One region of the Mesorhizobium sp. M1273 genome, then DNA from elsewhere that is predicted to be linked to it. Evidence: predicted binding sites of a transcription regulator. Region 1 holds the regulator's gene; each other region holds the start of a gene.
The links. The regulator PhoB, encoded in region 1, activates phosphate uptake and scavenging genes when phosphate is short. The targets are predictions, from matches to a motif close to TGTCATNNANCTGTCAT.

Region 1 (4,159 bases):
GGTTCAGCGCGGCGTGGTCGCCGTCCTGGCCCGAAACCGGAACCGATCCGGCCAGCCCTTGCGCTGTCAGCGCGGCGACGACGCCGCCGGCAGTGCCGTCATTGGCCGCGACCACGGCATCGACCTTGTTGTCGTTGGCGGTCAGGAACTGTTCCATGTTCTTCTGAGCGTTGGCCGGCAGCCAGCCGTCGGTATAGGCCTCGCCAACATTCTTGATCTTGCCGCTGTCTATTGCCGCCTTCAGCACCTCCATCGAACCGGCAAACAGGAAATCGGCATTCGGATCGGAACCCGAACCCTTGATGAAGACGTAGTTGCCTTCCGGCTTCACCTTGAAGACTTCCCGGGCCTGCATGCGGCCGACTTCCTTGTTGTCGAAGGTCAGGTAAAAGACGTCCTTGTTCTCGATCAGCCGGTCGTAGCCGACAACCGGAATACCTTCGTCCAGCGCCTTTTGCACGGCCGGCCCGATGGCCGAGGCGTCCTGCGCCAGGATGATCAGTGCGTTGGCGCCCTGCGAGATCAGGCTCTCGACGTCGGTGAGCTGCTTGCCGGGGTTGGACTGTGCGTCGGCGGAAATATACTTGTCGCCTGCGGCCTCGATGGCCGCCTTCATTGCGGCCTCGTCGGTCTTCCAGCGCTCTTCCTGGAAGTTCGACCAGGAAACGCCGATGACCTTGTCTTTAGCCTGCGCCACCGACGCCAGCGCCAGCGTCATGGCGACACCCGCCAGAATGGCGGTCGTGAATTTCTTCATCATATCCTCCCTGCGCCGCGTACGGCGTGACCAATTGGCTCAAAGACCAGCTTAGAAGCTCTAATTTTTTCGAGCCTCGAAAAAATACTGGTCCGATCTCCGGCTGCTGTCAACATCGATTCTGATGGATTTTGATGACTCTGCGAGTTTTTTCGAGCGTCGGAATAAACGATGACAGCGCCACCTGCATCTGACACTATTTGCCTCATCCGACACTATTTGTCGGACATTACCGACGGCTTCCGGTTCATGAGCGGCCGCGGCAACCGGGAGGAAAGCAAAACAATGTCGGTCGGAATCCGCCATGACGATTTGCGCCGGCGCAACCGGGCGATGGTGATCTCGGCGGTGCGCCGGGCCGGCCAGCCATCGCGTACTGAGATCGCAGCTACCACCGGCCTCAGTCATTCGACCATATCGGCGATTTCTTCCGACCTGATACGGGAAGGCATCCTCGCCGAGAGCAAGCCAAGTGAGCCCGTTTCGTTGAAACGCGGTCGTCCGCAAGTCGGCCTCGCCCTCAACCCGGAAGCGGCGGCGGTGCTGACCGTGGTGTTGTCGCTGAATTTCCTTTCGGCCGCCATTATCGACTACACGGGACAGGTGGTCGCCGAGGAACAGCGCCGGCTGGACACGCTGACTATGCCGCGCGACGAGCTGATCCGTGAATGCATGGCCATCGTCCGGCGCCGGCTGCAGGATCCAGATCTTGACGTCCGCAGTGTCGCCCGCATCGCCCTGGCGATTCAGGGCATTACCGACTCCCCTGCACGCGCCATGCTGTGGTCGCCGATCACGCCGCAGACCGACATCGCCTTTGCCGACATGCTGGAGGACGAATTCGGCATCCCGGCAACGGTGGAGAACGACTGCAACATGATGGCGGTGGCTTTGCGCTGGCGCAATCCGGATCGCTATCGCGATGACTTCATCGCCATCCTGCTTTCGCATGGCATCGGCATGGGGCTGGTGCTGAAGGGCGAACTGTTCACCGGGACGCATTCCTCGGGCGGCGAATTTGGCCACATGATCCATCGTCCGGGCGGCGCGCTCTGCCGTTGCGGGCGGCGCGGCTGCATCGAGGCGTATGCCGGCAACTACGCCATCTGGCGCAACGCCAGGCAGATGAGCGAAGACAGCGAACCGGTCGCCGACGTCAGCGACGCCGACATGCGCGCACTGGCGGCCCGGGCGCGCGAGAAAGATGGGCCGGAACGCGAGGCCTACCGCAAGGCCGGCGAAGCGCTGGGTTTCGGTCTCGGCTCGCTGTTCGCGCTGATCGATCCGGCACCGGTCGCGATGGTCGGCGCCAGTGCCGCCGCCTTCGATCTGATCGAGCCGGCCTTGCGGAAGGCAATCGCCCAGACCGCCGGCGGCCAGCATTCAGGCTCGATCTCCTTCGATACAGAGCCGAACGAATTGCCTCTGATCCGCGAAGGCTGCGCGATGCGGGCGTTAAGCTTCGTCGACCAGGAGATTTTCGCGCCGGGCGCGCAAATGAGGCCCAGCGTCAGAAAGAACGTAGCCTGACCAGGCGGGTCAATCTTCCCTGATCGCATAGCCGGCGCCGCGGATGGTGCGGATGACATCCGGCATCCGGCCGTTGTTGACGGCTTTGCGCAGCCGCCCGACATGCACGTCGACGGTGCGTTCGTCGATGTAGATTGTCTCCCCCCAGACATTATCGAGTAACTGGCTGCGCGAGAAGACACGGCCCGGATGCCGCATCATGAACTCGAGCAGCCGGAATTCGGTCGGCCCGAGCCTGATTTCGCTCTTCTTGCGATAGACCCTGTGCGATTCGCGATCGAGCACGATGTCGCCGACCTTCAGCACGCTGGACAGCACTTCCGGCTTGGCGCGCCGCAGCAGCGCCTTGACCCTGGCCATGAATTCCGGTGTCGAAAACGGCTTGACCAGATAGTCGTCGGCGCCGGTCGAAAGACCGCGCACCCGGTCGCTCTCCTCGCCGCGCGCGGTCAGCATGATGATCGGCAGCCGCTCGGTTTCGGGGCGCACCCGCAACCGACGACAGAGCTCGATGCCGGAAACCGCTGGTATCATCCAGTCGAGCACCAAAAGGTCGGGCACATTCTCCTGCAAACGGATCTCGGCTTCGTCGCCGCGTGTCACCACCTCGACCTGGTAGCCTTCGGATTCGAGATTGTAGCGGAGCAGCACACCCAACGGCTCCTCGTCCTCCACCACCATTATGCGTGGTGCGATCATCGGCTGGGCACCCCCATCATGTCACCGGTGCGGACATTGTCGTTTCGTCCTGCTTCGGACGATTGACCGGCAATTGCTCGCCGGTCAGCACATAATACGCATTTTCGGCGATGTTGGTGACATGGTCGCCGATCCGCTCCAGATTCTTGGCGCAGAACAGCAGGTGCGTGCAAGCGGTGATGTTGCGCGGATCTTCCATCATGTAGGTCAACAGCTCGCGGAACACGGACGTGTATTTAACGTCGATGCGCTCGTCGGCGGCACGAAGCTTGGCCAACGCGGCCGCATCGCCTGCAGCATATTCCTCGATGACACCCTGCACCTGGATGAGAACCAGCTGCGCCATCGCGTCGATGGAATGCGACAGGTCCCGCGGCGTGGCGCTGAGGCCGACCGCACTCACGCGCTTGGCGATATTCTTGGCAAGGTCGCCGATGCGTTCGAGGTCGCCCGCCATGCGGATCGCTCCGACCACATGGCGAAGATCGTGGGCCATCGGCTGGCGTTTGGCGATCAGGGTGATGGCGCGGTCGTCCAGTTCGCGTTGACGCGCATCCATGATGGCGTCGTCGGAAACGACGCGTTGCGCCAGCACGTTGTCGGAATTCAACAGCGCCTTGGTCGCCCCGCCGACCATCGAACCGGCGAGGTCGGCCATGTCGCGGATCAGCTTGCTGATCTGCTCGAGATCCTCGTCGAAAGAAGCGACTGTGTGTTCGCCCATGGTCCTGTCCTCATATGCATGATCGGAACGGCTCAGCCGAAGCGGCCAGTGATGTAGTCCTGCGTGCGCTTCTCGCGGGGCGACGTGAAGATCTTCTCGGTCCGGTCGAACTCGACCAGTTCACCCAGATACATGAAGGCCGTCTGGCGCGACACGCGCGCCGCCTGCTGCATGTTGTGGGTGACGATGACGATCGTGTAGTCGGCTTGCAATTCGTCGATCAGTTCCTCGATCTTGGCAGTCGACAGCGGGTCGAGGGCCGAAGCCGGTTCGTCGAGCAGAATGACTTCCGGCTTCACGGCCACGGTGCGGGCGATACAGAGCCGCTGCTGCTGGCCGCCGGATAGGCTCAAGCCGCTGGCGTTGAGCTTGTCCTTGACCTCGCTCCACAGCGCGGCGCGCTTCAACGCCTGTTCGACGCGGCCGTCCATCTCGGACTTGCCGAGGTT
Region 2 (4,159 bases), on a different contig from region 1:
TCGGCAATCCGACGCAGGCCGAGGGCTGGGAATTGCAGGCGATCGCCTCCTCGGTGATCGGCGGCACCTCGCTGTTCGGCGCTGTCGGCTCCGTGCACGGACCGCTGCTCGGCGCCTTCATCCTTGCCACCATCAACAACGGCGCCAATCTGCTCAACGTCAACGCCTTCTGGCAGCGCATCATCACCGGCGTGCTGATCATCGTCATCGTCTATTTCGACGGGCTGCGCCGCCGCGGCAAATAGACTGCCTCCCAACAACCGCCGGCCTCGCGACAGCAGGGCCGGCGGTGCCATGAACCGACTGGATTGAAGCATGAAAGCCGTCGTCTGCCGCTCGCCCGGCGAACTTGTCCTCGAAGATCGTCCGGAGCCTGGCGCGCCCCCCGCCGGCTGGGCGCAGGTCGCCGTCAGCCATGTCGGCATCTGCGGCACCGACTATCACATCTTCGAAGGCAAGCACCCGTTCCTCGCCTATCCCCGCATCATGGGCCACGAGGTTTCCGGCACCGTGATCGAGGTTGGCGAGGACGTCGATCTCGCCGTCGGCGAAGCGGTGATCGTCAATCCCTATCTCGCCTGCGGCAAATGCAACGCCTGCCGGCAAGGCAAGCCGAATTGCTGCGTCAGGATCGAGGTGCTCGGCGTCCACCGCGACGGCGCGATGTGCGAGCAGATCCTGGTGCCGGCGCAAAATCTTTATCCGGCAAACGGCCTGTCGCTGGCCGATGCCGCCGCCGTCGAATTCCTGGCGATCGGCGCCCATGCCGTGCGGCGCTCGCTGGCTGATCCAGGTGCGCGCACGCTGGTCATCGGCGCAGGCCCGATCGGGCTCGGCACGGCGCTGTTCGCCCGCATCGCCGGGCTCGATGTGACGCTGCTCGACATGAGCGCTGAACGGCTTGGCTTTGCCGAAAGCGAACTCGGCTTCGCGACGCTCGACGGCTCGCGAGGCACCGCTGCCGACCTGGTGCGGGAAGCAACCGGCGGCGACGGCTTCGACGTGGTTTTCGATGCCACCGGCAACACCCGGTCGGTGCAGTCGGCCTTCGCTCATGTCGCGCATGGCGGAGCGCTGGTCCTGGTCAGCGTCGTCAAGGACGACATCGCCTTTTCCGATCCCGAATTCCACAAGCGCGAGATGATGCTGATCGGCAGCCGCAACGCCCTGCGTGCCGATTTCGACCATGTCGCCGCCTCGATCCGCAACGGCGCGCTGCCGCTGGCAAAGCTGGTGACGCACCGCACCACGCTTGGCGAGACGCCGCACGACCTCGCCCGCTGGGCGCATGAGAAGTCCGGCCTGATCAAGGCTGTCATTCAGGTCGGATGATGCCAGGGCTGCCGTATCTCAGAGCGCCGACAATTTGAGCTCGATCCGCTCGGCCGGGAAGCGCGACTCCGAAAACTGTATCGGCTGACCGTCGGGCGTGACGTTGACGGCGACCGTCACCAGCACGATGGCGCCGGGCTGCAGCTCGAGGTCCGCAAGGTCGACGGCATCGGCATGGCGCGCCGACAGCACGGTCGATTGCCTGAGATAGTCGTCGATGCCGAAACGTGCCAGCGATGCGGTGATCGAACCGGTTTCCGCCATGGCGGCATCGATGCCGGCAAAGCGCCTGGCATCGAACCAGCCGGCAGCGCGGGACACCGGCATTCCATCGGCTTCGCCGCGCGTTTCCAGGCGTATCACATCGGCGCCCGTCGCAAGGCCTAAGCCCTCTGCGACACGACGGTTGGCCGGCTCGACCGATGACGCGAGCAAGGTGATATGCCGCTCGGACGCCTGTCCTTGCAATCCCTCGGAAAAGCGGGTGCGAGCGCCGATCGGATAAGACAGCCGCCTGCGCGACAGCACGAAGGTGCCGCGCCCCTGCTCCGCCCTGAGCACGCCCTCCTGCACCAGCGCTGCGATAGCGCTACGCACCGTATGGCGGTTGACGCCATAGCGTCCGGCCAACGCGATCTCCGGCGGCAGCGCGGCATTCTCGGGAAAATCGCCGACGGCGATCGAATGCAGTATCTGGTCGGCGATCTGCCGCCACAGCGCGACACCGCTGCGCCGCTCGATGCGGTTGGCTTGTCCGATCATCTCCCGCCCCAATTCTTTGCGCCGATCTTTTGGCCCGTGTCACGTGCCCGTCATGGACACGCGCTAAATAACAAGTATAATTTGTATAGTTGTCTATATCAATAGATAAATTCACGCAAACGAGGAGTACGGCCATGCGAGGACGGGAAGCGCGAGAGCAGGCCGAGCGCAAGGCCGTGATGGCGACGCTGGCGCAATCGGCCGGCGAAGACATCGTCCGCCTGTGGGACGAAACCGGCCTGCCTTGCGAAGCGGAACTTCTGCGTGGCCCCGAAACCGGCCTGGTTACGGTACGCGGCCGCATCGGCGGCGGTGGTGCCCCTTTCAATGTCGGCGAGGCGACGGTCACCCGTGCCACGGTGCGGCTTGCGTCCGGCCATGTCGGCCACTGCTACGCGCTCGGCCGCGACAAGCAGAAGGCAAGGCTGGCGGCAATCGCCGATGCGCTGTGGCAGGACCCGGCCCTCCGCAATGAGGTCGAGATCGGGATCGTTGCGCCCTTGCAGGCGGCACTGGCCAAGGCGCGTGAACAGCGCCGCGCCGAGACGGCGGCGACCAAGGTCGATTTCTTCACCATGGTACGCGGAGAAGACTGATGGACATCGTAACCCAAGCGATCGAAGGCGGCTTTGCCGATCCGGTATTCAACGCGCAGACCGTATTCCGTGCCGTGATGGACGCGATGGCGCGGCCGGGCAGCGTCCAGCCCTTGCCGGCCCTTGCCCACCCACCGGCGCCGCTGTCGGCCACCGCCGGCGCCGTTGCGCTGGCGCTGTGCGACAACGACACGCCGCTCTGGCTTGACCCGGCTTTGCAGGTGTCGGCGGTGAAATCCTGGCTTGGCTTCCATACCGGCGCGCCGCTGGCCAACACCCCGGCCGACGCGCATTTCGCGCTGATCGCCACGCCGGCCGAGATGATGGCGCTCGACGGGTTTTCGCAAGGCACCCAGGATTATCCCGATCGCTCCACGACGCTGATCCTCGAGGTCGGCGATCTTGTCTCCGGCGCTGCGCTGCTGCTCGAAGGCCCGGGCATCGAGACGACGGCGACGATCGCGCCGGCGCAAATGCCGCGCCATTTCGTCGAGCAATGGAAGCAGGACAACCAGCGCTTTCCCCGCGGTGTCGACATCGTCCTCGCCACCCCTGACAGCGTTGCCTGCCTGCCGCGTACGACGCGCATCAAGATGATGGAGGCGTAGCATGTATGTTGCGGTAAAGGGTGGCGAAGCGGCCATTCGCAACGCCCACAAACTGCTCGCCGACCGCCGGCGCGGCGATCGTTCGGTGCCCGCACTTCGCCTCGACCAGATCGTCGAGCAGCTGGCGCTCGGCGTCGACCGGGTGATGAGCGAAGGTTCGCTCTACGACAGGGAATTGGCGGCACTCGCCATCGTCCAGGCGCGCGGCGACATGATCGAGGCGATCTTCCTGGTTCGCGCCTATCGCACCACGCTGCCGCGTTTCGGCTACACCAGGGCGATCGACACCGGCACGATGCTGGTCGAGCGGCGGGTGTCGGCGACCTACAAGGACCTGCCCGGCGGCCAGCTGCTCGGCCCGACTTTCGACTACACCCACCGCCTGCTCGATCCCGAGCTTGCCGCCGGCGGCGAAGTCGCCGAGCCGGAACAGCGTGCCGGCGAGGCGGAAGCGATGCCGCGCGTCTCGGCCATCCTCGCCCGCGAAGGCCTGATCGAGCCCGACGGCGACATGCCCGGCGATCATGTCCCCGGCGACATCACCCGCGAGCCGCTCGAATTCCCGATGGCGCGTGACATCCGCCTGCAGGCGCTGTCGCGCGGCGACGAGGGGTTTCTGCTGGCGCTCGGCTATTCCACCCAGCGCGGCTACGCGCGCAACCATCCCTTCGTCGGCGAGGTTCGCATCGGCGAGGTCGAACTGGAACTGGACGTGCCGGAACTGCCCTTTGCGGTACCGCTCGGCAGCATCCGCGTCACCGAATGCCAGATGGTCAACCAGTTCAAGGGCTCGGCCAAGGCGCCGCCGCAATTCACCCGCGGCTACGGCCTCGTCTTCGGCCAGAGCGAGCGCAAGGCGAT
Region 3 (4,159 bases), on a different contig from region 1:
ACAGCGGCGCCAGAGCCTGGTCCTTCGGACCTTCGGGGTTTTCCGAGACCCAGCCGTCGCGGCCTGAACCGTAAAGGATAGGGAAGTCGAGCTGCTCGTCGGTAGCGTCAAGTGCTGCAAAAAGATCGAACACCTCGTTGACCACTTCGACGTGGCGGGCATCTGGCCGGTCGATCTTGTTGATGACGACGATCGGCTTCAGTCCAACCTTGAGTGCCTTGCCGACCACGAATTTGGTCTGCGGCATCGGCCCCTCGGCGGCGTCGACCAGCACGATGGCCGAATCCACCATCGACAGAATGCGCTCGACCTCGCCGCCGAAGTCGGCGTGGCCGGGCGTGTCGACGATGTTGATGCGGGTGTCCTTCCAGTCGACCGAGGTCGCCTTGGCCAGGATGGTGATGCCGCGTTCCTTTTCGAGGTCGTTCGAATCCATGGCGCGCTCGGCGACGCGCTGGTTGTCGCGGAACGAGCCGGACTGTTTCAGAAGCTGGTCGACGAGGGTGGTTTTTCCATGGTCGACGTGCGCGATGATCGCGATATTGCGGATTTTCATGTTTTGGTCTCGGGAGCGTTGCAGGCAGCAGGCCAAAAGGCGCTGCCTCTTTCGGTTGGGCGGCTCATACAGGGTTTTTCGCAATTGCGAAAGAGGAGGCGAGCCACCAAATAAAGTCACCAAATCTTAAATGTCTTGGTGTGAAGTGGAATTATTAACCAAGGCGGAACCTTTCATGGTCCGGACAGTTCGAATTTCATGATCGAGATAGGCATCAAACTCCGGCCGATTTTGGCATGTACCGCGCTCGCCGTCCTCCTCGCGGCCGGCGCGGCGCAATCGGCGGCGTCGTTCAAGGAGACGCGGTCTGCTTTGCCGTCCGACAAGCCGTCGGCGGAGCAGCTTTTTGCCGATGCTCCCGATGGCGTCGATCCGGTGGTGACCGGGCCGGTCAGCGCCGCCTTCAAGCAGCGGCAGCAAAATGCCGGATGCGACAGCGCCGTCTGGCCCAACATTCCCGTCGTCTGCTATCCCGATTGATATACGTTCCTACCCTCGGGCTGGCCCGAGGGTAGTGGCGCCGTCGCTCACGCCGACCGCACCGGATCGAGCGTGACCTTGTAGAGTTCGCTGTCGTCGCGATCCATCAGCCGCACCGTCAACTGTTCGGTGGCGCCATCGATCTCGACGAGCCCGAAGAACTGCAGGCCGGCCGAAGGCGCCAGGTTTTGACCCTGTTCGGCAGTTGGTGCCTTTATGAACTTCAGCTCCGGGCCGAATGTCATATCGAAACCATTAGGCCCGAACGTCCCGGAATGGATCGGACCCGAAACGAATTCCCAAAACGGATCGAAGTCCTGGAACTGCGCCTTGTCCGGATTGTAGTAATGCGCGGCTGTGTAATGCACGTCTGCGGTGAGCCAGACAGTGTTGCTGATACCCGCATTCTTTATATAGCGAAGAAGGTCGGCAATTTCCAGCTCACGCCCTTTGGCCGGGCCATTGTCGCCATTGCTGACCGCCTCGGCCCCTACCTTCTTGGTGCCGTCGTTCCAGACGACGAGGCCGAGCGGCATGTCGGCGGCGATGATTTTCCAGGTTGCGTTGGAATTCGCCAGTTCACGCTTCAGCCACTTGATCTGCTGTTCACCGAGGATGCGCGATTGCGGCGTCATCGTCTCCTGCATATCCGGACCGTTGGGGCCGCGGTAGGAACGCATGTCGAGGAAGAACACGTCGAGCAGCGGACCATAGGCGATCTTGCGGTAGACGCGGCCGGGCTCCGACGGCTCGTAACGGATCGTCGTCATTTCGTGGAAGGCGCGCGCCGCACGTGCCGCCAGCACATGGATGGATTTTTCAGTGTAGCGATCGTCGGCGCTCAGGTCCTTCGAGTCCGACCAGTTGTTCAGCACCTCGTGGTCATCCCACTGATAGAAGGTCGGACAGATGGCGCTGAGCGCCAGCACATGCCTGTCCATCATGTTGTATTTCCACTGCGCCCGGTATTCGTCCAGCGTCTCGGCAACCTTGCGCTTCTCGTCGATCAGCACTTTGTTTTTCCACTTGCCGCCGTTGGGCAGGTCGACCTCGTCCTTCATCGCACCATCGGCATAGATCGTATCGCCCGAATGCAGGAAGAAGTCGGGCGTGTGCTTGGCAATGGTGGCGTAGGTCTTCATGCCGGTCTCGTCGATGCCCCAACCTTGGCCGGCGGTGTCGCCCGACCAGGCAAAGCGAATGTCGCGCTTCGAGGCAGGTGCCGTGCGGAAGCGGCCGACGACCGGCTCGGAAACGGCGTTGATGTCGGCAAGATCGGCCGCGACCATGCGGTAGAAGATGTCCTGGTCGGAGGCGAGATCGGTAAGCAGCCGCTTCACCGTATAATCGCTGGCCGGCGAGGTATCGAGCGGCGCGAGGCGGACGGCATTGGTGAAGCTTTCGGTCGGCGACACCTCGAACATGACGCGCGACGGCCGGTCGGTGCGTGTCCAGACCATGCCGCTGGTGGCGTCGACGTCGCCGGACTGGATGCCATGGGTGAAAGCCGGGCGCTGATTGGCGCGCGAGTAATAGGGGAGGGCGAGGCCCGAGGCGCCGACCAGGCCAACGGCGCTGGCCGACGTGACGAAAGCGCGCCGCGTCATCGAAATCTTGTTCATGGCTGTCTCCTGGATGGCATTGAACGTCGCCGCCAAGCTCCAGCTTCAATGTTTCAGGCACATTTCGAAACGATGAAGGTTTGATAACAGTGAACAGGCTGGCGAATCTCCCTCCTTGAGGGGGGATGTCGCCAAAGGCGACAGAAGGGGGTCGTCTTGCGCGGAGCGCCGGCCTCCTGCATCGGCGATAAGAGGCCGAGCCCGGTTCGACCGACCCCCTCTGGCCGCTTCGCGGCCATCTCCCCCTCAAGGGGGGAGATTAGCACGGCCGATTGCGCCCTACGCCGCCTGCGGTTCCGGATCAAACGCCGGGCGGCTGGTGTTGATCAGCAGCGAGATGCAGGCGGCGGCTATTGCCGTCATACCGGCGATCAGGAAGGCAAGCTCGTAATTGCCTTGCAGCTCGCGCATGGTGCCGCCGAAGAAGGCCGCTGTCGCGGCGCCAACCTGATGGCCGGCGACGATCCAGCCGAAGACGATCGGCCCGCTGCGGTCGCCGAACGCCTCGTTGGAAAGCCTGAGCGTCGGCGGCACGGTGGCAATCCAGTCCAGTCCGTAAAACACCGCGAAGATGATCAGGCTGGTCGCCGAGAAGCCGGAATAGGGCAGATAGATCAGCGACAGGCCGCGAATGCCATAATAGACGCCGAGCAGCTTGCGCGGGTCGAAACGGTCGGTAAGCCAGCCCGACAGCGTCGTGCCGATCAGGTCGAAAATGCCCATCATCGAGAGCAGGCCTGCGGCCTGCACTTCGCCAATGCCCATATCGCCGCAAAAGGCGATCAGATGCGTGCCGACCAACCCGTTGGTGGTGAAGCCGCAAACGAAGAAGGTGGCGAACAGATACCAGAAGACGCGCGTGCCGGCGGCGCGGCGCAGCGTGCTCAATGTGTGCGAAAGGAAATTGCCTTGCGAGGCTGGCGGCACCGGCGGCACGTCGTCGGCATCGGCGCCATAGCGGACCATGCCGATCGACGCCGGGCGCTCCGGCACCAGCATATAGACCAGCGGCACCAGGCAGGCGGTGGCCACGGCAATGGCGATGGCGACCGGCTTCCAGCCGCCCGACTGGGCGAGCGAGGCGAGCAGCGGCAGGAAGACCAGCAGCCCGGTGGCACTGGACGCCGACATCAGCCCCATCACCAAGCCGCGATTGGTCTTGAACCAGCGGTTGACGATGGTCGCGCCGAGCACGGTGGCGACGGCGCCCGAGCTGACGCCGGAAAACACGCCCCAGGTGAGGAGCAGATGCCACGGTTTGGTCATCAACAGGCTGAGCGCGGTCGATCCCGACATCAACAGCAGCGCGGCAAGCAAGGTGCGGCGCAGCCCGATCCGCTCCATCAGCGCCGCGGCAAACGGCCCGGTCAGGCCATAGAGGAAGATGCCGGTGGCCGCCGCCAGCGACACCACGTCGCGCCGCCAGCCGAAACTGTTCTCCAGCGGCAGCATCATGACTGCCGGCGCCGAACGCAGGCCCGCTGCGATCAGCAGGCAGAGG

Region 2: the regulator PhoB is predicted to act here: its motif matches at 2,132-2,148, upstream of phnF (phosphonate metabolism transcriptional regulator PhnF).
Region 3: the regulator PhoB is predicted to act here: its motif matches at 2,731-2,747, upstream of NKH30_RS19750 (alkaline phosphatase D family protein).

Annotation. Positions count from the first base shown of each region.
Region 1 is NZ_JAMYLV010000005.1:192,127-196,285, reverse strand. It holds gene xylF (D-xylose ABC transporter substrate-binding protein) at 1-757, opposite strand, end outside; gene NKH30_RS08385 (ROK family protein) at 1,043-2,287, shown strand; gene phoB (phosphate regulon transcriptional regulator PhoB) at 2,297-2,986, opposite strand; gene phoU (phosphate signaling complex protein PhoU) at 3,003-3,710, opposite strand; gene pstB (phosphate ABC transporter ATP-binding protein PstB) at 3,743-4,159, opposite strand, start outside.
Region 2 is NZ_JAMYLV010000004.1:264,704-268,862, forward strand. It holds gene NKH30_RS07195 (ABC transporter permease) at 1-245, shown strand, start outside; gene NKH30_RS07200 (zinc-binding alcohol dehydrogenase family protein) at 316-1,332, shown strand; gene phnF (phosphonate metabolism transcriptional regulator PhnF) at 1,351-2,094, opposite strand; gene phnG (phosphonate C-P lyase system protein PhnG) at 2,229-2,690, shown strand; gene phnH (phosphonate C-P lyase system protein PhnH) at 2,690-3,298, shown strand; gene NKH30_RS07220 (carbon-phosphorus lyase complex subunit) at 3,300-4,159, shown strand, end outside.
Region 3 is NZ_JAMYLV010000018.1:69,072-73,230, reverse strand. It holds gene typA (translational GTPase TypA) at 1-556, opposite strand, end outside; gene NKH30_RS19755 (hypothetical protein) at 755-1,036, shown strand; gene NKH30_RS19750 (alkaline phosphatase D family protein) at 1,084-2,658, opposite strand; gene NKH30_RS19745 (MFS transporter) at 2,938-4,159, opposite strand, start outside.